One region of the Lactobacillus sp. 23-2 genome, then DNA from elsewhere that is predicted to be linked to it. Evidence: predicted binding sites of a transcription regulator. Region 1 holds the regulator's gene; each other region holds the start of a gene.
What was found. Region 1 encodes Rex, which represses fermentation and respiration genes when NADH is low (regulators of the CRP and FNR family bind a similar motif). Its sites were predicted from a motif close to TTGTGAANTANTTCACAA; they were not measured.
Positions count from the first base shown of each region.

Region 2: the regulator Rex is predicted to act here: its motif matches at 4,555-4,572, upstream of OCH80_RS07740 (class II fumarate hydratase).
Region 3: the regulator Rex is predicted to act here: its motif matches at 6,342-6,359, upstream of OCH80_RS08140 (DUF3427 domain-containing protein).

Region 1 is NZ_JAOQBX010000009.1:29,840-39,850, reverse strand. Features, by position in the region: gene OCH80_RS05160 (acyl-[acyl-carrier-protein] thioesterase) at 1-443, shown strand, start outside; gene OCH80_RS05155 (folate family ECF transporter S component) at 525-1,073, shown strand; gene tsaB (tRNA (adenosine(37)-N6)-threonylcarbamoyltransferase complex dimerization subunit type 1 TsaB) at 1,098-1,820, shown strand; gene OCH80_RS05145 (GNAT family N-acetyltransferase) at 1,834-2,370, shown strand; gene tsaD (tRNA (adenosine(37)-N6)-threonylcarbamoyltransferase complex transferase subunit TsaD) at 2,373-3,413, shown strand; gene OCH80_RS05135 (ABC-F family ATP-binding cassette domain-containing protein) at 3,786-5,705, opposite strand; gene OCH80_RS05130 (redox-sensing transcriptional repressor Rex) at 5,913-6,578, shown strand; gene groES (co-chaperone GroES) at 6,733-7,017, shown strand; gene groL (chaperonin GroEL) at 7,039-8,658, shown strand; gene mutS (DNA mismatch repair protein MutS) at 8,821-10,011, shown strand, end outside.
Region 2 is NZ_JAOQBX010000021.1:18,924-28,934, forward strand. Features, by position in the region: gene OCH80_RS07715 (ATP-binding cassette domain-containing protein) at 1-390, shown strand, start outside; gene OCH80_RS07720 (tyrosine-protein phosphatase) at 503-1,273, shown strand; gene OCH80_RS07725 (O-acetyl-ADP-ribose deacetylase) at 1,274-1,774, shown strand; gene OCH80_RS07730 (cytochrome C5) at 1,820-2,728, opposite strand; gene OCH80_RS07735 (MFS transporter) at 2,972-4,210, opposite strand; gene OCH80_RS07740 (class II fumarate hydratase) at 4,646-6,049, shown strand; gene OCH80_RS07745 (flavocytochrome c) at 6,079-7,461, shown strand; gene OCH80_RS07750 (hypothetical protein) at 7,615-7,779, shown strand; gene OCH80_RS07755 (sugar-binding transcriptional regulator) at 7,851-8,801, opposite strand; gene OCH80_RS07760 (peptidoglycan-binding protein LysM) at 9,076-9,963, opposite strand.
Region 3 is NZ_JAOQBX010000024.1:8,253-18,263, forward strand. Features, by position in the region: gene OCH80_RS08125 (C40 family peptidase) at 1-655, shown strand, start outside; gene OCH80_RS08130 (Rpn family recombination-promoting nuclease/putative transposase) at 834-1,820, shown strand; gene galE (UDP-glucose 4-epimerase GalE) at 2,053-3,042, opposite strand; gene OCH80_RS08140 (DUF3427 domain-containing protein) at 3,130-6,270, opposite strand; gene OCH80_RS08145 (hypothetical protein) at 6,418-6,741, shown strand; gene OCH80_RS08150 (helix-turn-helix domain-containing protein) at 6,761-7,192, opposite strand; gene OCH80_RS08155 (OFA family MFS transporter) at 7,341-8,570, opposite strand; gene OCH80_RS08160 (alpha-amylase family glycosyl hydrolase) at 8,881-10,011, shown strand, end outside.

The DNA of each region.
Region 1 (10,011 bases):
AATTGCTGACGGTGCGTAGCCAGTGGGTTCTGTTTGACCTTAAGCTGCGCAAGATGCTGCCGACGGACCCAGACTTGGTCAAGGGGATTGGAGCGCCGAAGCTGGCCAAACTGCCGCGCTTTAAGCGCCTGCGGCCACTGGAAGCGTATGACTCCTCCCACGTCTACCGGGTCCGCTATTATGACCTAGACACCAACCACCACATGAACAATGGCCGCTACTTTGACTGGATCGTTGATACCTTGCCGCGGGACTTTTTAAATCAGCACGTGCCCGTGCGGATTGACCTGCGCTTTGACAAGGAAGTGCAGTACGGGGATGAGGCCCAAAGCTGGCTGAAGTTCACGCGGACCAGCCAAGAAGAGTGCCTGTCCCAGCACCTGATCAAGGTGGGCGAAGACGACATGGCCCTTTGTGAGATAGCCTGGCGCAAGTCTTTATGATTTAAAGTCGCTTTTGTGCTTTAATAAGGCTTGATTCTGATTTATCGATAGCCACGGTTTTATTCACGGAGGATTTACAAATTGAAGACTGAATCAAAGACTTTGGGCAAAGTTAAGTTTGGCGCCAAGCTGGAATTGCGCGACGTAATTCTGCTGGGCATGGTGATTGCCATCAAGATCATCCTGGGCAAGTTTACGGTCGGGAGCCAGCTGCTCCAAGTCGGCTTGGGCTTTATCGGCAGCGTCATGCTGGGCTACTTGTTTGGGCCGCTTTGGGGCTTTGCCGGCGGTGCGATCAGCGACCTGGTCAATTCAGCTATTTTTGGCAACATGGGCGGCTTTTTCATCGGCTTTACGCTGACGGCTGCCGTTGGGCCAATGATCTACGGCTTCTTCTTCTACAAGAAGCCTGTTCAGATTTGGCGGGTCATCGCGGCCACTATCATGGTTACGATCGTCTGCAACATTGGGATGAACACCTTGTGGCTGCACATCATGTACAACATGCCATTTATGAAGACTTTGGGCGTTAGAATCGTCAAGGAAATGATTGCTCCTTGGATTCAAATGGTCGTGACCTGGTTTGTGCTGCAGGCCCTGTCACGCGTTGACGCCAGATTGAGAAAATAAGTTAGAAATTGGGGATTCCATTTAATGAAGATTTTGAGCATTTCAACGGCCACCAGCGACTTGAGCGTAGCCTTGAATGACGATGAACAGATTATCAGTGAAACGGTCGAGCCAAACAAGCGCAACCACAGCGTTGACCTTGATCCCGACATCGACAGGCTGCTGCAAGAGCAGGGCCTGTCCTTGAAAGACATTGACCGCTTCGCCGTTGCCATTGGGCCGGGCTCATATACCGGCCTGCGGGTTGGCTTGACCACGGCCAAGATGTTTGCCAGCATTTTAGGCAAGGACTTGGTGGGAATTTCAACCCTGCAGGCCCTGGCCCAGAACTTTGCCGGCCAGGAGGCCCTGGTCGTGCCCGCGCTTGACGCCCGCAACCAGAACTTTTTCGCTGGCGCCTACCGTCAGGCTGAAGCAGTCATTCCAGACGGCCACTATGCTTTAAGCGAGCTTTTGAACCAGCTCAAGGACCAGGAGGACAAGAAGCTCATCTTCCTCGGCAGCGACTTTAGCAAGTACATGGAAATGATCAAAGACCAGCTGGCTGACCGCGAGCTGATTTTTGCCAGCGGAGACGAGAACCTGCTGCACGCCGGCCAGGTTGGCCGCCTCGCGGCCAAAGCCGCGCCAATCGATCCTGACCAGGCCGTCCCGAACTACTTGCGCCGGACCCAGGCTGAATATGACTGGCACAAGAAGACCGGCCAAGCTTTCGCGCCTGACAGCGAATACGTCGAAGAAGTATAGACAGCTGATCCAAATGGGATTGTTTACGCCGCACGTCGCGCCATTTAAGCCGCGCCAGGTCATTATCAAGGGCCAGGCCTATCAGATCAGGCAGGCTGAGGCCAGTCGCCGCCAGATCAGCCAGCTCCTGTACCTGGAAGCTGAAGACTATGATGGAGCGACCCCTTGGGATGGGGAGGCTTTTAAAAGAGAATTGGCCAAGCCAAACTGCCTGTATCTGGCCTGCTATGCCGGCGACCAGCTGGCCGCTGCCATTGGCATGCGCTTTGGCTATGTTCAGGCCCACATTACCTTTGTTGCCGTCGCTCCGGCCAGGCAAGGACAGGGGGTAGCCGGCTGCCTGCTCCGCTTGATGATCGACCTGGCCAAAGCCGCCGGCTACAAGCGCCTGACTTTGGAGGTCGCGGTTGACAACCAGCGGGCAATCGCTGTCTACCGGCATTTGGGCTTTGAGGACAATTTTAAGCGCGAAGGCTACTATACCCATCTTGACGGGTCAACGATGGACGCCTTGGAAATGATCATGTACTTAGGAAGAAAGAAGCAATGAATTTGAACGAGAAGAAAGACATTCGCATCCTGGCTTTTGAAAGCTCCTGTGATGAAACCTCAACCTCAGTCGTCAAGAACGGCTCAGAGATCGAGAGCCTGGTCGTGGCCACCCAAATCAAGAGCCATGCCCGCTTTGGCGGGGTGGTTCCGGAAGTGGCCAGCCGCCACCACATTGAAGTGATTACCCAGATTACCCGGGAAGCTTTGGCTGAAGCCGGCTGCACTTGGCAAGACATTGACGCGATCGCCGTCACTTACGGGCCAGGATTGGTTGGGGCCTTGCTGATCGGGATCAACGCCGCTAAGGCCGCTTCAATGGCGACAGGCATTCCGCTGATCGCCGTGGACCACATCATGGGCCACATTTCGGCCGGCCAGCTGGCAGACACGATCGCATACCCAGCCTTGGCCCTGCAGGTTTCCGGCGGTCATACTGAAATCGTCTTGCTGAAGGATCCAACCCACTTTGAAATTGTGGGCGATACCCGTGATGACGCGGCTGGGGAAGCCTATGACAAGATCGGCCGGGTTCTGGGCATCAACTACCCAGCCGGCAAGACCATTGACCAGTGGGCTCACCAGGGCAAGGATACTTTCAATTTCCCGAGAGCCATGATTGACGAAGACAACTACGACTTCTCCTTCTCTGGCCTGAAGAGTGCCTTCATCAACACCTGCCACCATGCTGACCAGCTTGGCCAGAAGCTGGACAAGTATGATCTGGCGGCCAGCTTCCAGGCCGCGGTCGTTGACGTCCTGGCGGCCAAGACCATCCGGGCGATCAAGCAGTACCAGCCAAAGACCTTTATCATGGGCGGCGGGGTAGCCGCCAACTTGGGCCTGCGCGAGCGGATGGAACAGGAGATCAAGAACTTGGCCCAGCCGCCGAAGGTCGTCCTGCCACCGCTTAAATTGTGCGGCGACAACGCGGCGATGATCGGGGCAGCGGCCTACAACCTGTACAAGGAAGGCAAGTTTGCTGGTCTGGACCTGGATGCCGATCCTTCATTGGAACTCCCATACGCGGCAGACTATCAGTAAGAATGCCAAAAAATAATAATTGAACGCTACAGAAAACAACTAAAAACAATTCAGAATTATTTGCCAATAAGCAAACGAAAGGGCATCCCTTCACTGGGGATGCCCTTTTGCCGTTAATCGATTGTTGATGTTGATATTTTGCGGATTTGGATCTGTTAAAAACAAATCCTGTTTATTGTAAGCCAAAAGAACAAATTAATGCTAATTTCCCAGGATCTTACAACTCAATGTCTAAGAAGCCTACTATTACGGCCTTTTTCAAAGTTTAAGATATTATTTTTTGAGTTGTAACTTAAACTCAGCGAATTCTTCTATCAGTTGATATATCAACTGATAGAGCACTTTGAGTAGTAATTTATGGGAAATGAGCAATTAAGCAAAATCTTCCAGCTTCAGGGAATTTTCTTCCCATTGGGCGCTGACCTTTTCCAATTCCTCCTGGACCGCGGTCAGGTCTTCCTGCAGGGGGCCAAGCTTGGAGAAGTCAGCGGCGATGGCTGGATCAGCCATCTGTTGCTGGATGTCGGCTTCCTTGGCTTCCAATTCGGCCAATTGCTGTTCAGCCTGGTCGACCAGGCGCTGGAGCTTCCGCTTTTCTGAATCCCGCTTCTTCTGCTCCTGGTAGGAGAGCTTGCTGTCGCTGGTCTTGACCGGCGACTGGGGGGCTGCTGGCGCCTTTTCTGCTTCGGCTTGGGCCTGCTTGGCCTTCTCATCCAGATAGTAGGAGTAGTTGCCCTCATAGATCTTGGCGTGGCCGTCCCGGACAGCAACGATCTTGTTGGCCAGCTGGTTGATAAAGTAGCGGTCGTGGGAGACGAAGAGGAGGGTGCCGTCATAGCTGGCCAGCGCCTTCTCCAGGACTTCCTTGGCCTCGATGTCCAAGTGGTTGGTTGGCTCGTCCATCAAAAGGAAGTTGTCGTGCTCCATTGACAGGACGGTCAAGGTCAGCCGGGCTCTTTGCCCGCCGGAAAGCTGGCTGACCTTCTTGTCGATGTCCTTGGCCGTGAACAGGAAGGAGGCCAGGATGGAGCGGATATCTTTTTCATCCATGTCCCGGTGCTTGTCCCAGATGGTGTCGATGACCGTCTTGGAGTAGTCCAGCCCCTGCAGTTCCTGGTCATAGTAGCCAATGTCCAGGCTGGCCCCGTACTTGATGGAGCCGCCTTTTGGCTCTAGCTGCTTGACGACCGTCTTCAGCAGGGTGGACTTGCCAATCCCGTTGGGCCCAATCACCGCGACCCGGTCGCCCTTGTTGATCTGGAAGTCGATGTCGCGCAGCATCACCTTGTCAGGGTAGCCGATGGTCAGGTCCTTGAGAATCAAGACCTCCTTGCCGGATGGTCTGGCGCTCTTGAAGCTGATCCGGACCTTGCCGGAATGCTTAGGCGGGTCAATCAGGTCCATCTTCTCCAGGGCCTTGCGGCGGCTTTGGGCCTGCTTGGTCGTGGAGGCTCTGACGATGTTCTTTTGAATGAACTCTTCCTGGCGCTTGATTTCCTCCTGCTGCTTCTCAAAGGCGGCTTCCTGCTGCTGGTCGCGCAGCTCGCGCTGGGCCAGGTATTGGCTGTAGTTGCCCTTGAAAATGGTCAAAGCCCCGTGGTTCAGCTCAAAGATCTGCGTGGCCAGGTGGTCCAGGAAGTACTGGTCGTGGGAGACCGTGACGATGGCGCCGGGATAGTTCTTCAAGAAGGCTTCCAGCCAGTCCAGGGTGTCCAGGTCCAGGTAGTTGGTCGGTTCGTCCAAAAGCAGCAAGGGCGGCTTCTTAAGCAGGAGCTTGACGAAGCTCAAGCGGGTCTTTTCCCCGCCAGACAGGCTGGCAATCTGCTTTTGCCAAGCAGCCTGCGGGAAGTTGAAGCCGTTGAGCATGGACTTCATTTCGGCTTGGTAGGTATATCCGCCGGCTTGTTCAAAACTGAATTGGGCCTGGTCAAGCTTCTTGAGCAGGTCCTGGTCTTCTGGATGGTCAGCGACCGCGTACTGCAGCTGCTCCAGCTGCTTGCCTTGGTCAATCAGGGGCTGGAAGACCGTAATCATTTCATCCCAGATGGACTTTGACTCGTCAAAGTCGTGCTCCTGGGCAATATAGCCCAGCTCAATTCCCTTGTTGACCGTAAATTCGCCGTGGGTCGCTTCCTGCTTGCCGGTCATGATCTTGAGCAGGGTGGTCTTGCCGACCCCGTTGGGGCCGACCAGGCCGATCCGGGCGTTGTTTTCAATTGTAAAGTTTACGTTGCTGAATAATGGAGTCGCGCCAAAGCGCTGCTCCAAGTCATGTCCTTGTGCAATTATCATATCTTTTTTCACCTTGTCACATTCTATCATACAGTAGGATTATAAAGGAAAAAGATTGAATTTTATTTTGTGAAAAAAGTCCTATTTTTTGCGTAAAAGCAAATATTGTGAAATTGCATCTTGTCAACTGACGGGAAAAACTATTATTATAATAAGTGATTGATTAGAGATTCACATTCACAAGACAAATGAAATGGGAGGCTTTTTATGAGCAAAATTAAGATTCCCAAGGCTACGGCAAAACGCTTGCCGCTCTACTACCGCTACTTGCTGCTCTTAAATGATGAAGGCAAAGACAAGGTTTCCTCAACTGAACTGGCGGAAGCAGTGCAGGTAGACAGCGCCTCCATTCGGCGCGACTTTTCCTACTTTGGGGCCTTGGGCAAGCGGGGCTATGGCTATGACGTCAAGAACCTGCTGAGCTTTTTCAAGAAGATTCTGAACCAGGACACCTTGACCAACGTGGCCCTGGTCGGGGTCGGCAATCTGGGCCATGCCCTGTTGAACTACAACTTCAAGCGCAGCAACAATATCAGAATTTCCTGTGCCTTCGACATCAACCCCGAGATTACCGGCAAGATCATGCAGGGCGTGCCGGTCTACTCCATGGAGGAAATGAAGAAGCAGATTGCTGACCAGCAGATCCGCATCGCGATCCTGACCGTTCCCCAGTCCACGGCTCAAAAGACGGCGGATGAAATGATTGAAGCTGGCATCAAGGGGATCATGAACTTTACCCCGATCCGTTTGTCTGCGCCAAGCGGCGTGCGGGTCCAGAACGTGGACCTGGCTACGGAGCTGCAGACTTTGATCTACTTCCTTGACTCCGACCAGCTGGCCGAAAAACAGGCTGAAAATGAGCAAAATAAATAGGCAAATGACACTTTTTAGCACTCGAAGCTAAAAAGTGCTATTTTTTTCTTGCATTCTTTGCAAAAAGGGCTTATTATCATACTTGTAAGTTAGCACTTGGAAAACAAGAGTGCTAAACACTTTGATTAAGACTATTATTTCAGGAGGGACAAACGTGTTACAACCAATTGGAGATCGCGTGATCGTTGAAGTTAAGAAAGAAGAAGAACAAACCGTTGGTGGCATCGTACTTGCTTCCAACGCTAAGGAAAAGCCAACCCAAGGCAAGGTTGTTGCCGTAGGTGCTGGCGCTTATGCTGAAAACGGCAGCAAGCTTCCTATGACCGTCCAAGAGGGCGATGAAGTCGTATACGACAAGTACTCTGGCACCAAGGTTAAGTATGAAGGCCAAGAATACTTGGTATTGCACGAAAAAGACATTTTGGCAATCGTTAAGTAATTTAAGGAGTGCAGATAAAAGATGGCAAAAGACATTAAGTTTTCAGAAGACGCAAGACGTTCACTTTTAAACGGGGTTGACAAGCTGGCCAACACGGTTAAGACCACTTTGGGGCCTAAGGGCAGAAACGTAGTTTTGGAACAAAGCTACGGCAACCCAACCATCACCAATGACGGCGTAACCATCGCCAAGGCCATTGAATTGAAAGACCACTACGAAAACATGGGCGCCAAGCTGGTTGCGGAAGCTGCTTCAAAGACCAACGACATCGCCGGTGACGGTACGACGACGGCTACGGTTTTGACCCAAGCAATCGTTCAAGAAGGCATGAAGAACGTCGTTGCCGGGGCTAACCCAGTTGGCATCCGCCGCGGGATTGAAAAGGCCACCAAGGCTGCCGTAGACGAATTGCACAAGAACAGCCACGAAGTTTCCAGCCGGGACCAAATTGCCCAAGTTGCTTCTATTTCAAGTGCTTCAAGCGAAGTCGGCAACCTGATCGCTGACGCCATGGAAAAGGTCGGCAACGACGGCGTCATCACCATCGAAGACTCCCGCGGGATTGAAACTGAATTGAGCGTCGTTGAAGGGATGCAATTCGACCGCGGCTACCTGTCACAATACATGGTAACTGACAACGACAAGATGGAAGCCGACTTGGAAAACCCATACATCTTGATTACTGACAAGAAGATCTCCAATGTCCAAGACATTCTGCCATTGCTGCAAGGCATCGTTCAACAAGGCCGTGCCCTCTTGATCATTGCTGACGACGTAACTGGCGAAGCTTTGCCAACCTTGGTCTTGAACAAGATCCGCGGGACCTTCAACGTCGTTGCCGTTAAGGCTCCTGGCTTTGGCGACCGCCGCAAGGAACAACTGGCTGACATCGCTGCCTTGACTGGCGGTACGGTCATCTCAGACGACCTTGGCCTGGAACTCAAGGACACCAAGCTTGAACAATTGGGTCAAGCCCGCCGCGTAACGGTTACTAAGGACTCAACCACGATCGTTGACGGCTCAGGCTCAAAGGAAGCCATCCAAGAACGCGTTGACACCATTAGAAAGCAAATCGAAGTTACTACTTCCGACTTCGACAAGAAGAAGCTGCAAGAACGCTTGGCTAAATTGGTCGGCGGTGTAGCAGTCATTCACGTTGGTGCCGCAACTGAAACTGAATTGAAGGAACGCCGCTACCGGGTTGAAGACGCCTTGAACGCTACCCGCGCGGCCGTTGACGAAGGCTACGTAGCCGGTGGTGGTACTGCTTTGGTCAACGTTGAAAAGGCCGTAAGCGAAGTCAAGGGTGAGACCCCAGACGAACAAACCGGGATCAACATCGTTTTGAAGGCTTTGACCGCTCCTGTTCGTCAAATTGCCCAAAACGCCGGCAAGGACGGCTCAGTCGTCGTTGAACACCTGCGTCACGTTGACCCAGAAGTCGGCTACAACGCTGCAAATGACGAATACGTCAACATGATTGACGAAGGGATCATCGACCCAACCAAGGTTACCCGTTCAGCTTTGCAAAACGCTGCTTCAATTGCCAGCCTGCTTTTGACCACTGAAGCTGTCGTGGCTGAAATCCCAGAAGACAAGCCAGAAGCTCCTGCCGCTGGCGCTCAACCAGGGATGATGTAAACTGACTGAAAAGACAACAAGACAAAGAATTACTGCAAGAAGAGCTTAGCCCTGGGCTAGGCTCTTTTTGTCGTTTTTGGATTTGCTGTTGGCGGGATAAACGTTTGTTTGGAAAAATAATGTATAATAGAAGGCAACTGAATTACGTGAGGGAGATCTTTAATGCCAAAGAAAGCCACGACTCCAATGATGGAGCAATACTACAAAATCAAGGAACAGTACCCGGATGCCTTTCTCTTCTACCGGGTCGGGGACTTTTACGAATTGTATGAAGACGACGCGGTCAAGGGCTCGCAGATTCTGGAGCTGACCCTGACCCACCGGTCCAATAAGTCAGCCAATCCGATCCCAATGGCTGGGGTGCCGCACATGGCCGTTGACTCCTACGTCAACACCCTGGTCGAAAAGGGCTACAAGGTGGCGATCTGTGAGCAGCTGGAAGACCCCAAGAAGGCCCAGGGAATGGTCAAGCGGGGGATTATCCAGCTGGTCACGCCTGGGACGCGCATGGCTTCAGGCCCGGAAGACGGGGCAGAAGCCAACTACTTGACCAGCGTCATTGCCAAGAAGAGCGGCTATGGCCTGGCTTACAGCGACTTGTCCACGGGGGAGATTTTTGCCACCCACGTCAAGCGGTTCGCTGAGGTTTTCAATGAGCTCCTGTCCTTAAGAACCAGGGAAGTGGTTTTTGACGGGCAGATGAAGCAGGATGAACGCGAAAGCCTGCAAAAGTCCAACATTACCATCTCCGTGCCGGCAGAGCTTGCTGGGGAGCATGCTGAAATTTCTTATGCTGAGCAGAATCTGACCGACTCCCTGGAAAGAGCCGCGACCAGGCAGCTAGTGGTCTACCTTTTGGCAACCCAGAAGCGGAGCCTGGCCCATTTGCAGGCAGCTGAAAGCTTTGAAGTCGGCCAGTACCTGCAGATGTCCAACACCGTCCAGCGGAATCTGGAATTGACCGAGTCAGCCACGACCGGCAAAAAGCAGGGCTCCTTGTTCTGGGTCCTGGATAAGACCAGTACCGCCATGGGCGGCCGCCTGCTTAAGCAGTGGCTGAGCCGGCCGCTCTTGAGCCAAGAGAAGATCAAGCGCCGGCAAGACTTGGTCCAGGCCCTGCTGGATGAATACTTCAGCCGGGAAAATATCGTCGATGCCTTGAAGGGCGTCTATGACCTGGAGCGGCTCAGCGGGCGGATTGCTTTTGGCAGCGTCAACCCGCGCGAATTGCTGCAGCTGTCCCGGACCTTAAATGCCGTCCCGGCCATTCTCCAGGCCTTGAGCGAGTCAGGCAATGAGGTCTTGGCCAGCTATGGGCAGGCAATCGATCCTTTGGGTGAAATCGCGGAGACC
Region 2 (10,011 bases), on a different contig from region 1:
CCGCAAGATCCGGTTTTATTCCCAGCATCGATCGCGGACAACGTCACCATGTTCAAGCCAGAATTTGACGGTCAAGTGGACGAATACCTCCAAAAAGTCGACTTGTCCAAAGACATTGCCAAGTTCCCTAAAGGAAAAGAAACCATTATAAACGTTGAGAAGCAAAACGTTTCTGGCGGGCAGAGGCAAAAGATCGTTTTAGCCCGTGCCGAGCTCAACCGAAGCAGCTTCATTTTGATCGACGAAGCAACCGCGTCGGTTGATCGCGACAGCACGAAGCGGATCCTGCGCAACCTGCTCGATTGCAAGGCGACCATCGTCTTCATTGGACACAATTTTACTGACGAGATGGTCAACATGTTTGACAGACAGATTGTGCTGACGAAATAACCCATATCACTCTGGCTTTGGCTGGAGTGATTTTTTTGCCAAAAATAGCCTGAAAAACTAAAATAAAAGGGAAGTCAACAGCTGCTGGAATTTAGGAAAAGAGGGATGCAGGATGACGCGGCAAAGAGTGATTGAATTAGACCAGCCGGTCAATTTCCGGGACTTGGGCGGCTACACGGGATTAAACGGGCGTCAGGTCAAGTGGGGCAAGATCTACCGGTCGGCTGCCTTAAACGAGATGTCGACGCGCGACATGGCAACCCTCTGCAAGCTGCATATCACGGTAGACTGCGACTTGCGGACCAGCCGTGAGCAGCGGGCTTATCCAGACTTGCTTTGGCCAGGTGCCCGGCTGGTCAGCGTTGGTCTTTACGCTGAGGGGGAGCGGTTTGAAGAAAAACATGCGCTCCTGCGCTTCTTTCACCATATTCCCGTTTTTGACGACTATCTGCCCAGCATCTACCAGCGGGTTCTGTTGAACAGCCATTCAGAAGAAGCAATTGCCAAGGTGTTTAAAGAGCTTCTGCGCCTGCCTGAGGATCAGGCCTTGGTCTATCACTGCGCGGCCGGAAAGGACCGGACCGGCGTTATCAGCGTGATGATCCTGATGGCCTTGGGCGTTGATGATGACACGATCGCCCGGGATTATATGCTCACGGATGAACTCTATGACTTCTCTTGGAAGAAGCAGCACCCAACCAATGAAAAGCTGTCCCAGATCATCGCTAAGATGAACGTCACTAGAGGGGAAGGTCCAGCGATTAAGGGGATTACGGAGACCATCCGCCAGGGCTGGGGCAGCTTTGATAAATTTTGGGTCAAGCGCCTGGGTCTTTCTAAGACCGAGCTGGCTAAATTTAGAAAAATGTATCTGGAGGATTAAATGAGCTTAGAAATTTGGCAAGGTGACATTACCAGTCTCAAGGTTGACGCGATCGTCAACGCGGCCAACAAGGAATTGCGTGGAGGAGGCGGCGTCGACGGAGCCATCCACCGGGCCGCTGGGCCAAAGCTGGATCCAGCCTGCCGGGCCTTGGGGGGATGCGAGACGGGCGAGGCCAAGATCACGCCCGGCTTTGACCTGCCGGCCAAGTACGTCATTCATACGGTTGGGCCCATCTATAGCGGCTCACACAGCGACCCGCTCCTTTTGGCAGCCTGCTACCGGAACAGCCTGCGGGTGGCTCAGGAAAACGGCTTGCATTCGGTGGCTTTTTCCGCGATTTCAACCGGGGTCTATGGCTATCCTTTGGGCGCGGCCAGCAAGATTGCCTTCACGGAGGTCCGCAAGTGGCTTAGAGACCACAAGGATTATGACCTGCGGGTGATCATGGTGGCCTATGATGCCCGGACTTACGCCCTATACCAGAAGCTTTTAGGGTAAACGAAAAACAGCTCCAGGAATTTGGAGCTGTTTTTTGGTGCTGGCTTAAAATTCGTCCCGCTTGATTTCCCGGTAGATCGCCAGGATGAAGACGAAGATGGCGGAAACGATGGCCGGGAAGACCATCCCGCCGACTTGGACCGCGTTGTTGGCGGCAATTTGGGACATTTGGTTCTCAATCGCGTACTGGACGACCCACTTCTTCATCAGGTAGGGAGTCATCATAAATGACGCCGCGGAGATGAGGGAGAAGATGGTCATCACGTGCCGGGAATACGGCTCTCTGAAGAACTGGGACAGGACGCAGAAGGCGGGGGCGATCATCAAGAGGAAGATCCAGAGGATGATCATCGTGCCGGCGCTGGAGTTCATCATTTGCGAGCTGTTGGTAGCGTAGCGGTAGGTCCCCCAAAGCGAGCCCCCGGTCAGGGAGTTGAACAGGCTCAGGAAGTAAGAGCCTTGCTGGCCGTAAGTTCCGTGGCTGTTCAAGACGCCCTGGATCAGGGTCAGGCTGTCCGTGGTCCCCGCGGAGGCAAAGTTGACGCTGACGATCTGGCGCATGTAGGCGGCCAGGAACATGACCGTAGAGCCCAGCAACTGCAGGGCCTTGATCATGCTCAGCTTTCTGGAGGCCTTGAGCTTGAATTCCAGGCTCAGCACCCGGTTTGGGTGGTGGGAGCGGCCAATGATAAGGATGCCGATGATGGTCAAGCCGATGATCAGTCCGAGACCGATCCACCACTTGGCCAGGACGCAAAACAAGGCCAGGCTCAGCATAATGACTGAGACGTAAGGCCGGTCAGCGAAAATCTGCCAAAAATTCAGACGGATCTTCTGCTCGCTCCGGGAAGCCCCGTCAGCGTCCAAGCGGGGAACCGCCTTGATGTCTGCCTGCCGCGTCTGGGAGGCGCGTTCTTGTCTTTCTTGGTACTGTCTGCGCGACATTCGTGCCATATAAACTCATCCTTTCGTGCTCACAATCGTACCACAACTTAGCTTGCACGGGCTGATTTTTTGCAGCTTTTTATAAAAACTATAAGTTGTCTTGAGTCATCCGGGCAAAACTTAGTTTAGCATGTTCGCGGCTCATGGTCGCTGATTTTGCTGGGCAGCGTTGCATAGTTTCTACTGCCTCACTAAAGGCGATTGCACAAAAACCACTCATCCGAGTCAGATGAGTGGTTGACATTGGTCAGGTTAATGGCTGACGCTCTTTTTTTGAAAAATCAGCACCAAGACAAAATTGATGAGCAAGGTGGCACCGGTGACCCAGAAGACCGTCGCGTAGTCGAAGATGCCGGAGATCCCAGAGCCCAGCAGGGAACCGATGACCGAGCCCATGGCCTGGAAGGACTGATTATAGGAAAAAATCCGGCCAAAAGATTCAGGCGGCGTGTTCAAAGTCAGAACGGTCTGCGCGGCGGGCATCATCCCCGCGCTGGCCATCCCCAGCAAAAAGCGCCAAGCGGCCAGGGCCCACGGGGAGTGGGTGATGGCCATCGGCACGAAGAGCAGGGCGCCGGCCAGTAGCCCCAGGCGCAAAATCTTCAGCGGTCCAATCTGGTCCATCTTATGGCCAATATACGATGATGCGGCCAAGGTCCCCAGACCTGGCGTCGCGGCCACGACCCCGGCAATAAAGGCAATATTCTGCGCGCCTAGCATCATGGATTTGACATATAAGGAAACGATCGGGTCGATAGACATGTTGGCGGATTGAACCAGCATAGTAGTCACGAACATGACGATAATCAGCTGCAGGTTGGGCAAAGTGGCCATAATGTCCTTCATCGGCCGCATTTCTGCCTTTTTTACTGGCTTGAAGTCTTCATGAACGAACAGCAATGTTGCCAAAAAGACCATCGCCATCAAAAAGCCGGTAATAAAGAAAGGAACCCGGTAGCCCCAGGCTCCGCCCAGCAGGTTGCCAAAGAAGCTGGACAAGGCCCCGCCCAGGATTGGCCCGATCAGGTTGCCCGCGGTGCTGGCGGTCATCATCTGACTCATGACCCAGCCGCTCTTGCGGTGGGGCGTCTCGCCGGCCATCAGCGCCGTGGCGTTGTTGATGTAGCCGGAAAAGCAGCCTTGAATGGCCCGCATGAGCACGATATAGCCGGCGTTCATGGCCAGACCGGTCAAAGAAATGGTCAAGGCCATCACGCCGGAAGCCCGCAGGCACATCAGCTTGCGGCCCTTGCGGTCGGCTAGGGAGCCCCAGATGGGTGACATAATGGCTTGGGTGATAAAGGTCACGGCAAAAGCCAGGCCGGAATACATGCTGATCTCGAATTTGCTGTAGTGGCCCAGATCAGCGATGAACAACGACACGAACGGCATGGTCATGGAATAGCCCATCCCCGTGATCAAGTTCCCCAGCCACAAGGTGGCAAAAGCCTTGTGCCAGCCGTCGGGCAGTTTTTCTAACTTATCTTGCAATTTATTCTCTCCAATCAAGAAATCTAAGTTTTAGTTTATCACTAAAGTCAATCTATTGAATTTGTTTTTTTAATAAAAAGCTCCAGATGAAAGCAAGCGGCACTTATAAAAAAGAGTCCAGCTAAAGTGGGAGGTTCAAATGAACATTTCACAAGTTACCTTTTTCATTAATTTGCCAAAAACAGGCAAAGAAAAACCGCCTGCTGGTCTTTCCCAAAAATATTGAAATCAATATTAAGCGCTTACTTCAATTTGGAAGATTTTGCATTTTACTAAAAATGACCGAACAATGGGAAAATTAAAAAACTGAGCTTAGTTAAAATTTTTGAAATTCTAGATAAAAATTGTGTGTTTTTTAACAAAATTAAAAAAGGCCGTTATATAATGCAATTAACAAAAGCAATGTTTAAAGTTCGTTTGTAAGGAGAAACAGAGATGTCAGAACAAGAATACCGCATTGAATCAGACACGATTGGTGAAGTGAAGATCCCTAAGGATGCTCTTTGGGGCCCACAGACTGAAAGAAGCCGCAACAACTTCCCATCAGGTGAATTGATGCCTTTGGCCATCATCCGCGCCTTCCTGCACTTGAAGAAGGCTGCTGCTGAATCAAACGTTGAAGTTGGCGATGAGCCTGTTGAAAAGGGGCAAGCCATCGAAGAAGCCATCGACCAATTGCTGGCCCTTGATGACGAAAGCCTGCGCAAGGACTTCCCATTGCACGTTTTGCAAACCGGCTCAGGCACCCAAACCAACATGAACGTCAACGAAGTCGTCGCCAACCTGGCCAACAAGCTGCACCCAGGCTTGAACATCCTGCCTAACGACGACGTCAACCGCGGCCAAAGTTCAAACGACACCTACCCAACGGCCATGAACATCGTTGCCGTTGAAGCCATCGACAAGCTGGAACCAGCCATCCAGCACCTGATCGACGAGCTCAAGGTTAAGCAGAACAAGTACTGGAAGACGGTCAAGGTCGGCCGCACCCACCTGCAAGACGCGACTCCTTTGACTTTTGGCCAAGAAGTCTCCGGCTACATCTCAGCCTTGAAGCATGACCTGGCCTACATCCAAGAATTGAAGCCAAGCCTTTACGAGTTGGCGATCGGCGGGACGGCTGTCGGGACTGGCTTGAACGCTGCTCCTGGGATGACTGAAGCCATCGCCGGCAAGCTGTCCAAGGTCTACGGGCACGAATTCAAGGTTGAAACCAACAAGTTCTGGGGCCTGGCTCACCACTCAGCTTTGAGCGTCATGCACGGGGCTTTGAAGACCTTGGCCAATGACATGTTCAAGATCGCCCAAGACATCCGCTTCCTGGCTTCCGGTCCACGTGCCGGCTACGGCGAACTCAACATCCCTGCCAACGAACCAGGCTCATCAATCATGCCAGGCAAGGTCAACCCGACCCAGGCTGAAGCCGTAACCATGGCGGTTGCCCGCGTCTTGGGCAACGATGTGACCATCAACTTCGCGGCCAGTCAAGGCAACTTTGAAATGAACGTCTTCAAGACGGTCATGATCGCTGCCTTTCTGGAATCAGCTGACATTCTGACTGGCACCATTACTGGCTTTGCCGACAAGATGATCCACGGCTTGACCGTCAACGAGCAGCGCATGGATGATCTCCTTGAAAACTCATTGATGACGGTAACTGCCTTGTCACCAAAGATTGGCTACCACGAAGCAGCCGTAATCGCCCAAACTGCGCAAAAGGAAGGGACGACCTTGAAGGAAGCGGCCCTCAAGAGCGGCAAGGTGACTGAAGAACAATACGACGAATGGATGGACTACATGGCCATGACCAACGTCGACCGGACCAAGCCTGAAGAATAAGCTCACACTGAGCAGGAGAAATTGCAACTATGGCTAAATTTGTATACGAAGCAAAGAAGATTAACGAAGCTGACAGCGAATACGACGTTGTCGTAATTGGTGCCGGCGGGACTGGCTTGTCCGCGGCCCTGCAGGCCCATGAATTAGGCGCCAGCGTGGCTGTTTTTGAAAAAAACGCCAAGCTTGGCGGCAACACCAGCAAGGCCTCATCCGGCATGAACGCGGCTGAGTCCCTGGTTCAATACGACCACGGCATCATTGACAGCAAGGAAGACTTTTATAAGGAAACCTTGCAGGGCGGCGGCCGCTTGAACGACCGAGAAATGCTGCGCTACTTTGTCGACCATGCTCCTTTAGCGGTCGACTGGCTGACTGAGCATGGAATCGCGCTGACCGACCTGACCATTACCGGGGGGATGAGCCAAAAGCGGGCCCACCGGCCAGCATCAACTGCCCCAGTTGGCGGCTACTTGGTCGAAGGGCTCTTGAAGAACATTCAAAAGGAAGACATTCCCGTCTTCAATGAAGCCAAGATTACCAAGCTCTTGCAGGATGAAGACAAGCGGATCGTGGGCATTGAAGTCAACGGGACCAAGCAGATCGCGGCTAAGGCAGTCATCTTGGCAACTGGCGGCTTCGGGGCTTCACAGGAAATCATCAAGAAGTATCGGCCAGACCTGGTAGGCTACAAGACTACCAACCAAGCCGGCGCGACCGGCGACGGCCTGCTTTTGGCCAAAGACGTGGACGCTCAATTGATCCAAATGGACTTCATCCAAGTACACCCAACGGCGCAGACTGACGGCGAGCGCACCTTCCTGATCGGGGAAGCCGTCCGCGGGGAAGGGGCCATCCTGGTCAACCGGGCTGGCCGGCGCTTCGTCAACGAGCTGAACACCCGGAAGATCGTCTCCGATGCCATCACGGGCCTTGATGAAGATGGGGCCTACCTGATTTTTGACCAAGGCATCCGCGACCACGTCAAGGCGGTTGAATTCTACGACTACATTGGCCTGGTCGAGCACGGGGAGAGCCTGGCTGAGCTGGCTGGCAAGATCGGCGTTGACGCGGCTGGTCTGGAAGAGACCGTGGCTGCCTGGAACGAAGCTGTTGAAAAGCACGCTGACCAAGCCTTTGGCCGGACCACGGGGATGGACCGCGGCGTGACTAAGGAGCCATTCTTCGCGATCCACGTGCACCCAGCCATCCACTACACGATGGGCGGGATCCACATCAATGCCGAAACCCAAGTCCTCGACTCCAACGGCAAGGTCATCGCTGGCCTCTTCGCGGCTGGCGAAGTCTCCGGGGGTCTGCACGGCAACAACCGGATCGGCGGGAATTCAATCGCGGAAACCGTCGTCTTCGGCCGCCAAGCCGGCATCCAAGCCGCCAAGCTGGCGCGCGGATAGCCAATTTTTGAAAAGATATTGAGTTAAGAGTAAAGAAAAAACAAGCGGGAATAAATACGTTAGAGAAAGTTAACTATAAAGGCTTTGTCTGTCCTTTAATCGTAGGAATCGCGCTCTTTCTGCTGATCCCATTCAAGCCCGCGACGATCACGATTGCCGGCTGGCAATGGCGTCAAGATCTCCTGGTTTGGCTGGGCAGCCGCGGCCATCGTGCTTGGCTTGACCGGGGCCAGCTTCCAATCAACCACCCACTACTCATGTGGCCCAGCCACGGCCCTGTTCGCCTCTGGCTACGTGAAGCAGACTGACTGGTGGTAAAAAGCAAAAAAATATGTGATAAAACAAAATGTCACTCAGACGCGCGTCTGAGTGACATTTTTCGTTTGCGATTAAGAATGCTTTTCGTCTTCGAGCAGCTGCAGGGCCCGTTCGGCAATGATTTCGTTGGTTACCAGGTGGGTAACGATGCCGGAGCGCAGGGCGCCGATGAGGGCGCCGGCCTTAAAGCGGCTGTTGACCACTACGAAGCGGACCGGAGTTCTGACGATCTGCTGGTCAGAGATGCCGACGATCTTATTGGTGATGGCGCTGAAGAAGTGACCTTCATGGTCGTATGGCCGTCCGAAGATCATCCCGGCGATGTTGTCCCGACGGATGTCCCTGAACAGGAGGTTCTCGTACTGGCGGTGCATGAAGCTTTCTTCTTCAAAAGCCTGCAGGGTGCCCAGGGTAGCGACCAGAAGGTCCATGTGGTTGTAGCGCTCATCCAGCAGCTTGTAGAACGGCTCTTGCTTGATGAGCTTCACCAGGTCAGGGTTGGTGGCGTACAGCGGCGCGGGAAGGGCTTGGAAGTGGGCGCCGCATTGGTTGGCCGCGACCTGTTCCAGGGGGCTCTTACGGCCTGAGCCATGGAGCGGGTAGCCAACCAGCTGGACGAAGTTCAGCTTCTCGTTCTTGGTGTCGGTGAATGAGTTGATGATGTCCAGCATGGTCGTTCCCCAAGTCAGGCCGACGTTCTCGCAGGACTGCATGTAGCTTTGGATCTGTTCAGCCGCGAAGGAGACGATCTTTTCGCTGTCCTGGTTCTTGGTTTCCAGCTTCTTCAGGATAAAAGCTTCCTTCAAGCCAAACTTCTGTCTGAAGAGGGTCTCCAGGCTGGAGTTGCGCTTGGCACCTTCTCTGATGTTGATTTGGACGATCCCGGTGTTTTCCGCGTCCACCAGGGCCTTGTCAATTAAGTAGCGGGAGAGGCTGTACTTGGCCGAAATCTCGGCGATGTTTAATTTGCTGATGTAGTAGTCATGAGCGATATTGGCCAGTTGGTCATTGCTAAGCTGCATAGGGTATTGGCTCCTTCTTCTTTGGTATATTTCAAAGCTGTTTAAATATTATAAAGCATCCCAGATAGTTTGTAAAATTAAAATAATAGATTAAAAATCTAAAAAAATCAAAAACGGCAAGGCCTGCAAGCTTCTTTCATAAGCAAGTGGTATGAAAAAGTGAAAAAATGCGAGGCGAAAGCTAGCAAAATAGTCAGCAAAAACTACAATAAAAAAGAGAAGCCTTGCGGCTTCTCCTTTGTACATGCTTGTATGTGAGGAATCTATGTCTGTTTTAGTACCAGTTGTGAGCCAGCCAGAATCTCTTGGCGTTGACCCATGAGCCGTAGCGGCTGTGAGCGTACCAGTCAGCGGTCTTTTCTTGGTTCTTCTTTGAGTAGTCGCCGTGCAGGTAAGCGGTCAGAAGTTGGTAGCGGCCGTAGCAGTTGCCGTTTCTAGCAGTATATGAGCCACTTGATTCGCGCATGGCGATCCAGTACTTGGCTGCTCTTTCAGCAGCGGAAAGCTTGGCTCTCTTCTTGGCAGCAGCGCGCTTCTTAGCGGCAGCCTTTCTCTTGGCAGCGGCACGCTTCTTGGCAGCGGCACGCTTCTTAGCAGCGGCCTTCTTCTTGGCTTCAGCGGCTTTCTTAGCGGCTTCTTCTTTGGCCTTGGCTTGCGCGTCTTGTGCTTGTTGGTCTTGGCTTTGGTTTTGGTCCTGCTTTTGCTTGTCGTCAGCTGCTTGTGAGTTGGCGTCAGCCTTTACAGCGGCCTTGGCAGTCTTGATGGCCGTCTTCTTTGAAGTCTTCTTAGTGCTTTTCTTGGCAGACTTCTTAGTGGTCTTTTTTACGGCCTTCTTGACAGTCTTCTTAGCTGCCTTTTTAGTGGTCTTCTTGGCTTTCTTGGCAGCCTTCTTGGCAGCGGCTTGCTGCTTGGCCAGCTTTTCAGCTTCCTTTTTAGCAGCTTTAGCGGCTTTCTTGGCCTTTTCGGCAGCCTTCTTGGTGGCTTCAGCGGCCTTAGTGGTTTGGTCGGTTGAAGATGATTGGCTGCTTTGGTTTGCTTGAGTAGATGATGATTGCGTGGCCGCGTCGTTGCTTGCTGCGAAAGCAGTAGTGGCAGGGGCGGTGGCAAAGGCGGCTGCTAAGCAGGCAGCGGATAATGCCTTTTTAAAATTGAAATGCTTCATAGTAGATTACTCCTCACGTAGTCTCTTAAAACTTACCTATTATGCTAC
Region 3 (10,011 bases), on a different contig from region 1:
TGAGCTGCAGCAGCGGCAGACCAAGCTGATCACGCGGGCAGCGATTGACGTGCTGGACCAGCCCAAGGTTCAGGGCGAAATCCTGGCGACGCTTTACCGCGGCAGTCTGGTGACCTTGACGGGGAAAGAGGCGGATGGCTACCTGCAGGTCAGCCTGCTGGATGGGCAACTCGGCTGGCTGTCCCACACGGCGGTTGGCGAGCGCCAGGATGAGGATGACTACCTCTGGTCGACTGACAAGGACTTTTTCCTGCTTCAGGGGATGCCAGATGAGGACAGCTTCCGCAAGAGCGTAACCGAAACAGCCATGCAGTACCTGGGAACCCAGTACCGCTGGGCCGGGAAAAGCCCGGATGGGATTGACTGCTCCGGTCTGGTCTTTATGAGTTATATGATGAATGGGGTCTTGATTTACAGGGATGCCGAGATCGCGGACCGGTGGCCGATCCATGAGATCCAGTTTGAGGACCTGCTGCCAGGTGACTTGATCTTCTTCCCAGGTCACGTTGCCATGTATCTTGGGCACGGAAAGTATGTCAACTCTACTGGCTATTCGGAACATTTTGGCGTGGCTGTCAGCAGCTTGCGCAAGGAAGATCCTGACTACCGGGCTGACCTCTTTAAAATGATCGAAAAGTGCGGCAGCTTGTTCTAAAAATAAAGCAGCACAGAAGCAAAAGCGTCTTAAATCACCTGGCAAGTGATTCAAGACGCTTTTTACGTCAAAAAAGCAGAAACTTAAATTTCCTGGGAAATAATCGGGACTTTTCGTGTATTAGTAAGTAGAGGGAAAAAACAGCGAAGAAAGATCAAGATTATTCAATGGAGGACCAATGGCAGATAAGGAAAGCAATGCCGGCTTTAAGACGAAGCGGACGCATGGCACGAATGACGTGGCGGAGAAGATTCTGCTGAATCGCAATGAAGTTTTCGCGGATGTGGTCAACGGCTGTCTGTTTGACGGCCGGCGGGCAATCAAGGCGGGGATGCTGGAAAACGCACAGCCGGAGAGCGCCTTTACCGAAGATGGCAGCATTCACAGCGAATACCGGGACGTATCCAAATTTTTGAACCTGAATGGCAAGACCTTTCGGATTATGCTGATTGGAATTGAGAACCAATCGCATCCTGATAGGCGGATGGCTGCCCGGACCTTGTGCTATGATGCCGCCGGATATATTGAGCAATTTTCTCAAGGGGCCAGACTCTATCCAGTGGTCACAATCGTGCTATACTATGGCAAAGAAAAATGGAACTATCCTCAGAATCTATTAGGCGAACTGGATCTGAAGAATGTGCCTTGTGAAATCAAAGACCGGATCAATGACTATCAGATGCGAGCTTTTTTCGATATTGGCCACATGCCGATTGCCGAATTGCGCCGCCGCTTTAAGAGCGCCTTCTATTTCGTGGCTGAGTACTTTTCACAGATCAACCGTGGAGAAGAAGCTCATCCGAGCCAGAATAAGGTTACGATCAAAGATGCCCGGCTGGTGCTTAGGATGTTGAAAGCAATGTCTGGTGGAGATCCGGCGTTTGAAGAAGTAATTAATTCAATTGCTAAGAAGAATGAGAATGAGGTGGAAACGATGGGCTCAATTCTAACGCCATACTATCAGCATAAACTGGACAATGCGGTAAAGGTTGCGGTAAAGAAGAACTCACAGGAAGTTAAAGAGAAAGAGACGATTACCTATGCCAAGAACGTCATGAAGTCGTTGAATCTGCCGGCTGAAAAGGCGTTGGAGCTGCTTGGCGTCCCCGAAGTCGACCGTCCGAAATATCTGCAGCTTTTGCAAGCAGAAAAAGCGCATAAATAAGAAAAGGTGAAACTCGCTGTCAGTTTGCGGGTTTCACCTTTTTGCCTAGTGCAACTTTTCAGCGTTATTTTTGTGGCTCTAGAAAGCCTTTTTTCGTGCTTGAGAGTCAATATCTACTTTTCAAATCTTTTGGCTGGCCTCGAAAGCAGGAAAATAGCCAGGAGAGATAAGCTGCCTAGCGGCAAAAAAATAGTGAAGCTTCGATATTGAAGCTTCACTATTTTTCTTGGTCTTACTTTTCAAAGCCATTTGGATGCTTTTGGTGCCAGTTCCAAGCACTGGCAATGATGTCTTCGACGTTTTCGTGTTCTGGCTTCCAGCCAAGAACTTCCCGGGCCTTGGTTGAGTCAGCAACCAGGGAGTCAGGGTCACCGCCGCGGCGTGGACCCATCGTGTAAGGAATGTCCTTGCCGGTAACCTTGATGGCTGCCTTCAGGATTTCCAGGTTGGAGAAGCCGTTGGCCGTCCCCAGGTTGAAGACGTCGCTCTTGTTGGTTTCCATCAGGTGCTTGAGGGCCAGAACGTGCGCATCAATCAAGTCAACTACGTGCACGTAGTCACGGACGTTGGTGCCGTCCTTGGTGTTGTAGTCATCGCCAAAGATGGTAAATTTGCCGTCACCGGCCAAAGCGGCCTTCATGATGTTAGGAATCAAGTGGGTTTCTGGGTTGTGGTCTTCACCGATTTCCCCGTCCAGGGAGGCACCAGCTACGTTGAAGTAGCGCAGGGCAATGGACTTGATCCCGTTGGCCTTGTCAGCCCAGTGCATGATCTTTTCCATCATCATCTTGGTTTCGCCGTATGGGTTGATTGGGTTCAAAGGCGTTTCTTCAGTGATTGGCAAGGTCTTTGGAATCCCGTAGGTTGCGGCACTTGATGAGAAGACCAGGTACTTGACGCCAGTTTCTTCCATGGCCTGCAAAAGGCTGATCATGCCGGAAACATTGTTCTTGTAGTACTTCAGTGGCTTCTTGACGGATTCGCCGACCAAGGAGTAAGCAGCAAAGTGCATTACGGCTTCGATTTGTTCATCCTTCAAGATCTTGGCGACAGTTGGCGTGTCCAAGAGGTCAGCTTGATAAAACTTGGCCTTTGGGTCAATAGCTTGCTTGTGACCAGTAAAAAGTGAGTCCAAAACGACAACGTCGTTGCCATCGGCAACCAAACGTCTAACAGCGTGGGAGCCAATGTAGCCGGCGCCACCAACAACTAAAATCTTCATTAAATTCTCCTTTTATTGCAAAACCTATTCATTAGCTACAGTATAGCAGAAAATTGGGGCAAAATTCGCCTCCAGCACAAACTTTCTTTATAGGGCAATGGCCTTGTTGGCCTTAGGCAGCAGGCAGGCTGGAATAGCTTGGTGCAGGCGCCAGACAAAGGAAACCGGCCGCTCGCCCTGGCTGGAGACGTAATCGGCATTGCCTAAGAAAGTATAAGGAGCCGTGTATGAGCCCTGCTGCTTGAATTCTCTGACAAACAAGGAAATCTGATTGCCAGTTTCTCCTTGGTGGATATAGCGCTGGATCTTCGGGCTGGCCAGGCGGTCCTGGCTCTGGCTCTGCCAGTGGAAGAGGTGGGCGTTGATGGCGTAGTCTTCATACATGGTTGACGGGGAGAAGTCTTTTTCGCTCTTGTTCAGGTTGATCAGGAAGATATCCGTTTTTTTGTCCGCGAAATACTTGACCCCTTCCCGGAATTCCGGGGACTGGTCCTGGTTGAAGTAGTCAAAAGCCGCCATGATCTGGTTGATATTGTAGCGGCAGTGGACTTCCAAAGGACAGGTGAAGGGATACTCATTGTCCCGCGGCAGGAGCTTCAGCTGCTTTTGCCGGTAGCGGAGAACTTCCAGCAGCTCAGCTTTGACGAAATCTTCCTTTAAGAAGGCCGCGATTCCCTCATGCAGGTCCTTAAAGCCCATCTGGGCGGGCTTCTTCTTGTAGAAGCTGTAGTAGAGCATCCCCAGCATCAAGCGCTCATTCTCGCTGGCCGGCTCCTTTGGCATTTCCAGGTAATTCAGCCAGTAGTCCAGCAGCTTCTTGGAGTCAATATGGAAAAAGCTGCTGAACTTCTGGTAGACCTGGTTGTCCACGTCCCGGTCGTCCTTGATCAGCCCGGCCCACTTCTTCAAACGGAAGAGCGAGCGCGAGCCGCTGCTTTGGTAAAAGTCATACAGGCTCAAATCGTAGGCCTCCAGGAAGTTGGCCAGGGTCAGCTCTTCGCCCGTGTCCTGCGTAAAAGTCTGTACCCGCTGGGTCAAGCCCAGCTTGTTGGCGGCGTTTTGCTTCAAGTTGTCAAGGATGTAGCGCTTGGCTTCAGGCTCCAGCTCCAGGTAGCAGGCGGCTGGCAGGTGAGGGAAGTCATCGCTGATCTCCCGGCGCAGGGACCGGCCCGGGCCAGTCAAGGCCCGGAACTTGGCCTGGTAGCTGTAATGGCGGTTGGCCTGGCCGATAAAGTCCAGGACCGTCAGGCAGTCCTTGCCCGGGCTGAGCCGCAAGCCCCGGCCCAGCTGCTGGAGGAAGACTGTCGGGCTCTGGGTTGGCCGCAGGAAGAGGATGGTATTGACGCAGGGGATGTCCACCCCTTCGTTGTACAGGTCCACGACAAAAATAAACTTGAGCTTGCCCGCGGTCAGGTCGCTTTTGGCTTGGTGGCGGTCGATCTGGCTGCTTTGCCCGGACAGGGCCACGGACTTGATGCCGGCTTGGTTGAAGCGGTCGGCCATGAATTCGGCGTGCTTGACGCTGACGCAAAAGCCCAGTCCCTTGACCTCGCCCAGGTCATTGCAATAGCGCTGGACGTTCTTGAGGACCAGCTTGGCCCGGGCGTCGTCAGCGGTATAGACGTTTTCCAGCTCGCTGACCTCATACTGGCCCCGGCTCCACTTGAGCTTGGAGTAGTCGACGCTGTCGGTGACTCCAAAATACTGGAAGGGGCAGAGCAGCTGGCGGTCGATGGCCTCGCCCAGCAGCATTTCGGCGGCGACGCGCCCATCGAAGTACTGCAAAATGTCCTGCCCGTCCATCCGGTCCGGGGTGGCGGTCAGGCCTAGCAGGATCTTGGGCTGAAAGTGGCTGAGCAATTGCTGGTAGGACTTGGCGGCCGCGTGGTGGAACTCATCGACGATGATGAAGTCGTAGTAGTCGCTTGGCAAAAGGTCGGCCATTTTGCCGGAGTTGAAGGACTGGATTGAGGTAAAGAGCTGGTCGACAGAGTCAGGCTTGTACTGGCCGACGAAGAGCTGGCCAAAATTGAAGTCGTTGAGGACCTCGCGGAACTGCTGCCGGCTCTGTTCCAGGATTTCCTGCCGGTGGGCAACGAAGAGGAGGCGGGCTTCGGGATGCTTTTCCAAATAGCGTTTGAAGTCAAAGGCCGCGATGACGGTCTTTCCCACCCCAGTGGCGGCCACGAGCAGATTCTTATAATGGCCATAGACTTCCCGTTCAGCCTGCAGCTGGTCCAGGATCTGCTGCTGGTAGCTGTAGGGACGGATGCTGCTTTCCAGGTGGAAATTAGTTGGGACGTGCTTGTCCAGTTCCGCGTGCAATTTCTGCCGGCATCTTTCATCTTCGGGGTCAAAAGTTTCAAAAGTGGGGTCGTTCCAGTAGCTTTCAAAAGAAACGGCGAACTTGTTGACGATGTCAAAGGACTCCTGCTCAGTCACCTTGACGTTCCATTCAAGACCCGTAGTCAGGGCAGCATTGGAGAGGTTGGAAGAGCCGATATAAGCCGTAGAAAAGCCGGTTTCCCGCTTAAACAGGTAGGACTTGGCGTGCAGGCGGGCGTGCTGGGTCTCGTAGTTGATCTTGACCGTCGTATTGGGCAGCTGGCTGAGAATCAGGATCGCCTTGTAGTCGGTGGCCTGGGTATAGGTCGTGGCGATCACCCGCAAGCGGTGGTCTTTATTAGCGCAAAAAGTCCGCAGGTCGCCCAACAGCGGCCGGATCGCGGTCCATTTGATAAAAGAAACCAGGAGGTCGACCTGGTCGGAAGAGGCAATCTCCTTTTTGAGCTCGCTGAGCATGCTGGGCTCGTTCTTGCTCCCGGTAAAGAGGGCATTCTCCACTAAAGAGGTCTTTGGCCGGACCGGGCTGATCTTTTGGGCCTGGGTCATCTTATGGTAGATCGCGGTCAGGACCTCGCCTTTTTCCAGGATCTGCAGGTCCTGGTAGTCAGCCTCCTTGGTATGCTGGGCAACCTGGTCAACGACCGAATTGGCCAGGCGGATCTGGGCCAAGAGGGCTTCCTTGTCCTGACCGGACTTGAAGCTGTCGCGCAGATAGTGCAGGCCTGACCGGATGACCTGGGACAGGTAGATGGTCAAGAGCTTGCGGGCGTCGTCAGCGTCCAGCTTTTCCAGACTGATCTGGTAGTGGTCTTGGTCCAGCCGCGCCAGTTGGTTCAGGATTTCTTGGTTGATGATTTGTTCATAGAGGCCGTCTTTCAGCATGCTTTCCCTGCTTTCTGAAGTATTTTGCCTTAATTGTATCAGGTTCAGGGGCAAAAAATAAATTTGACTTTTTGTTACCATTTTCACAAAAAAGCCTATAATCTAGATGTAACAGGATGAGATTTTTACTAAGGAGAAAATGGAAAAATGAAGAAAATACGGGATCGCTTGTCTCATATGTATCCGCCCAAGATATATTGGACGATCGTAGTTTGTCTGACTGGATCGTTGCCAGTGATTCTGTTGCTCTCGCATCTTGGCTATGCAAATGCAGCGGCTTGGATCACATGTTTTGCGGGGATGTTCCTGTCTGACATTTTGCTGATGACTTTTAGCAAGCATGGCCTCAATTTCATCGCGGCTGCCGTCTTGGCTTTGGCAATTGCCATTATTGTCATGGCCCTGCTGACCTTCTACATCATGGCATCCAACAATATAATATATAGCAAAGCAAAAGGAGCTGGCTTCTGATTAAGAAGCAGCTCCTTAATTATTTAGTCGAATTGACCCAGTGAAAGCCGGCCGCGATCAGCCAGATGGCGCCGCCCAAGAGCAGGATGCTCCAGCTGCTGGTCCAGCGGCCGCTAGCGATGCTGACCAAGAAGTAGACCGCGATGACGATGGTCCAGTAGATGCTGTTGATCTTGCCCAAGCGCTTAGGATCAGCCGCCTTTTTCTTTGGCTGGTCCTGCTCTTCGTCGGCTTCAATGGTCTGCCCTTCCTGCTTGTCGTCTTTGAGCAGGAAGTCAGGCGAAACGCCGTACAGGTCGGCCAGCTTGGCAATATAGGAAATATCAGGCACGCTTTCGCCGTTTTCCCAGCCGACCACTTCAAAGCTGCTGGCACCGATTTTGTCGGCTAATTCTTTTTGGCTTAAGCCATGTTTCTTGCGCAGGTCGCGCAGCTTGTCCGGAAGCCTCATGATTTTCCCTCCCTTTAACCATTTCTCTTCTTCAATTATAGTTCTAAACATTAAATAGCGCCTTTTTTTAGCAAAAAAACTCCATGGACCAACAGATCCATGGAGCAAGGCTATCTGAGCAAAAGCTGTTAAGATTCAGAAATTAAGTTTAGTCTTCAACCGCGTCAGTCAGCTTGGCGAATTCGCGCTGAACCAGGACGGAAACGCCCAAGGCCAGACCAGCCAAGATGATAAAGGCGGCTAAAGTAACGTAGTAGCTCTTCAGGACTTCGTGAGTGAAGGAGAGCAGAAGTGGCCCAACCATGCCGGCAGCAGCCCAGGCAGTCAGGATTGACCCGTGGATGGCACCCAGTTCCTTGGTCCCGAAGACGTCGCCCAGGTAGGCCGGGATAACTGAGAAGCCAGCCCCGTAGCAGGACATCAGCAGGCTGAGGGCAGCCGCGAAGATGAATGGTGAGTGGGTGAAGATCAAGATCACGAACATGGCCATGTCAACGACAAAGATCAGGCTGTAGGTCAGTGGCCGGCCAATGTAGTCGGACAGAGTAGCCCAGACCAGACGGCCAAAGCCGTTGAAGAGGCCGATGATGCCGACCATGACGGCCGCGGTAGAAACGCTCATTCCAGTCAGTTCCTGAGCCATTGGTGAAGCGGCAGAAACCAGGGAGATCCCGCAGGTGATGCTGATGAAGAACATGAACCAGAGCAAGTAGAAGGTCTTGGTCTTCAAAGCTTGGTTGGCCGTCATCTGCAGACCGCCAGTCAAGGAAACGGCTTCCTTGTCTTCCTTCTTGAACTGTGCCAGGTCACTGGCAGTTGGCCGCTTGATGAACTGGGCAGAAACGATCATGACCAGGAAGTAGGCCAGCCCCAAGATGTAGAAGGTGTTGGACAGGCCAACGCTGGACATCAGGGATTGGGCGATTGGGCTGGTCAAAAGGGCGGCAAAGCCGAAGCCCATGATGGCCAGGCCAGTTGCCAGGCCGCGCCGGTCTGGGAACCACTTGATGATGGTTGAGATCGGAGTAACGTAGCCGGCACCCAGGCCCAAGCCAGCGATAACGCCGTATGACAGGTACAAGAGCCAGAGCTGTTGGCTGTGAACGGCCACGCCAGTCAAGGCGATCCCGCTCCCGTAAAGAATCGCGGAAACGGTCCCGGTCAGGGTTGGACCGAACTTTTCAACCAAGCGGCCCATAAAGGCCGCGGACATCCCTAGGAAGAAGATGGCCAAACTAAATGCAAAAGCAACTGATGATTCGCTCCAGCCGGTCTGTGCCGCGATCGGCTTCGTGTAGACGCTCCAAGCGTATACTGAGCCGATCATCAGATGCAGCATGACCCCCGCCAAAGCAACAATGTAACGATTAGTCTTCATTGTTAAGATATTCTCCTTAAAATTCTTTGGACTTTTAGACAAAACACGAACAATATTCTTAAATAGGGTCAATATCATTCGATGCGTTAAGGATACCATGCTTGCCAGCAGCTAACAAGGGTGAATTTTCAAGATATTGTGATGTAATCGCTACCTATACTACTAAATCTAGGGGACTTTTTTTAATAAGGTTCTGCCTTTGGCCAGCAAACTCGTTACCGCTAACATGATAATAAAATTGAAAGCGCTTTGCGAAAAAGGAGTAAGATAGAAGCAGTGATAAGCAGCCCAAGCGGGCAAGGAGGAAAAAATGGCTAAAGATACCAAGATCGACTTGCGAAACAAGACTATTTACAGCATTTTCGTGCGCGACTATTCAGCAGAAGGCAATTTTGAAGGCGTCCGGCGGGACTTGGACCGGATCAAGGCCTTAGGGACGGACATCATCTGGCTGCTGCCAATCCAGCCGTCAGGCAAGGAAAAGCGCAAAGGCAGCTTAGGGTCGCCATACGCGATCGCCGACTACCGGGCCATCAATCCAGAGTATGGGACCATGGAAGACTTCAAGCGCTTGTGCCAGGACGTGCATGCCAAGGGGATGAAGATCATCATCGACTGCGTCTACAACCACACCTCGCCTGACTCGGTCTTGGCCAAGGAGCATCCGGACTGGTTCTACCACAAGCAAGACGGGAGCTTTGGCAACCGGGTCGGGGACTGGAGCGACGTCATCGACCTGGACTACAGTCACAAGGACTTATGGAAGTACCAGGCGGAGACTTTGGCCATGTGGGCCAAGTACGTGGACGGCTTCCGTTGCGACGTGGCGCCGATGGTGCCGGTCGACTTTTGGAAGTATGCCAGAGCAGAAGTGGCCAAGGTGCGGCCAGGTGCAATCTGGCTGGCGGAATCCGGCGACCCGGGCTTCATCCGCTTCTTGAGAAGCCAGGGGGCAGTTGGCGGGTCAGATTCAGAGCTCTACCAAGCCTTCGACCTGACTTATGACTATGACATCTACGCGGACCTGCGGGCAGCGCTTTTGGGGCAAAAGGACCTGAGCGACTACCTGGCTGGCCTTAATCGGCAAGAAGGAATCTACCCAGAGAACTACGTCAAGGCCCACTTCCTGGAGAACCACGACGTATTGCGGGCGCATGGGATGATTGCTGATCCTGCGGCTTTGCGGGCGATGACGGCTTTTGTCTACTTTATGAAGGGAGCCATGCTGATCTACAACGGAGAGGAAAAGGGGGATGCCCACCATGTGACCCTGTTTGACAAGGATCCGGTTGACTGGACCAGCGGCCCTGACTTGACGGCGTTGATGCAGCGGATGCATGCGATCAAGCAGCTGCCGATCATGGCCAAGGGCGGCTATGAGGCCAAAGAAGTCCGTGCCGGCGTCTTGGAAGCCGTCCACAGCTTAGGTGAAGAAAAGCTG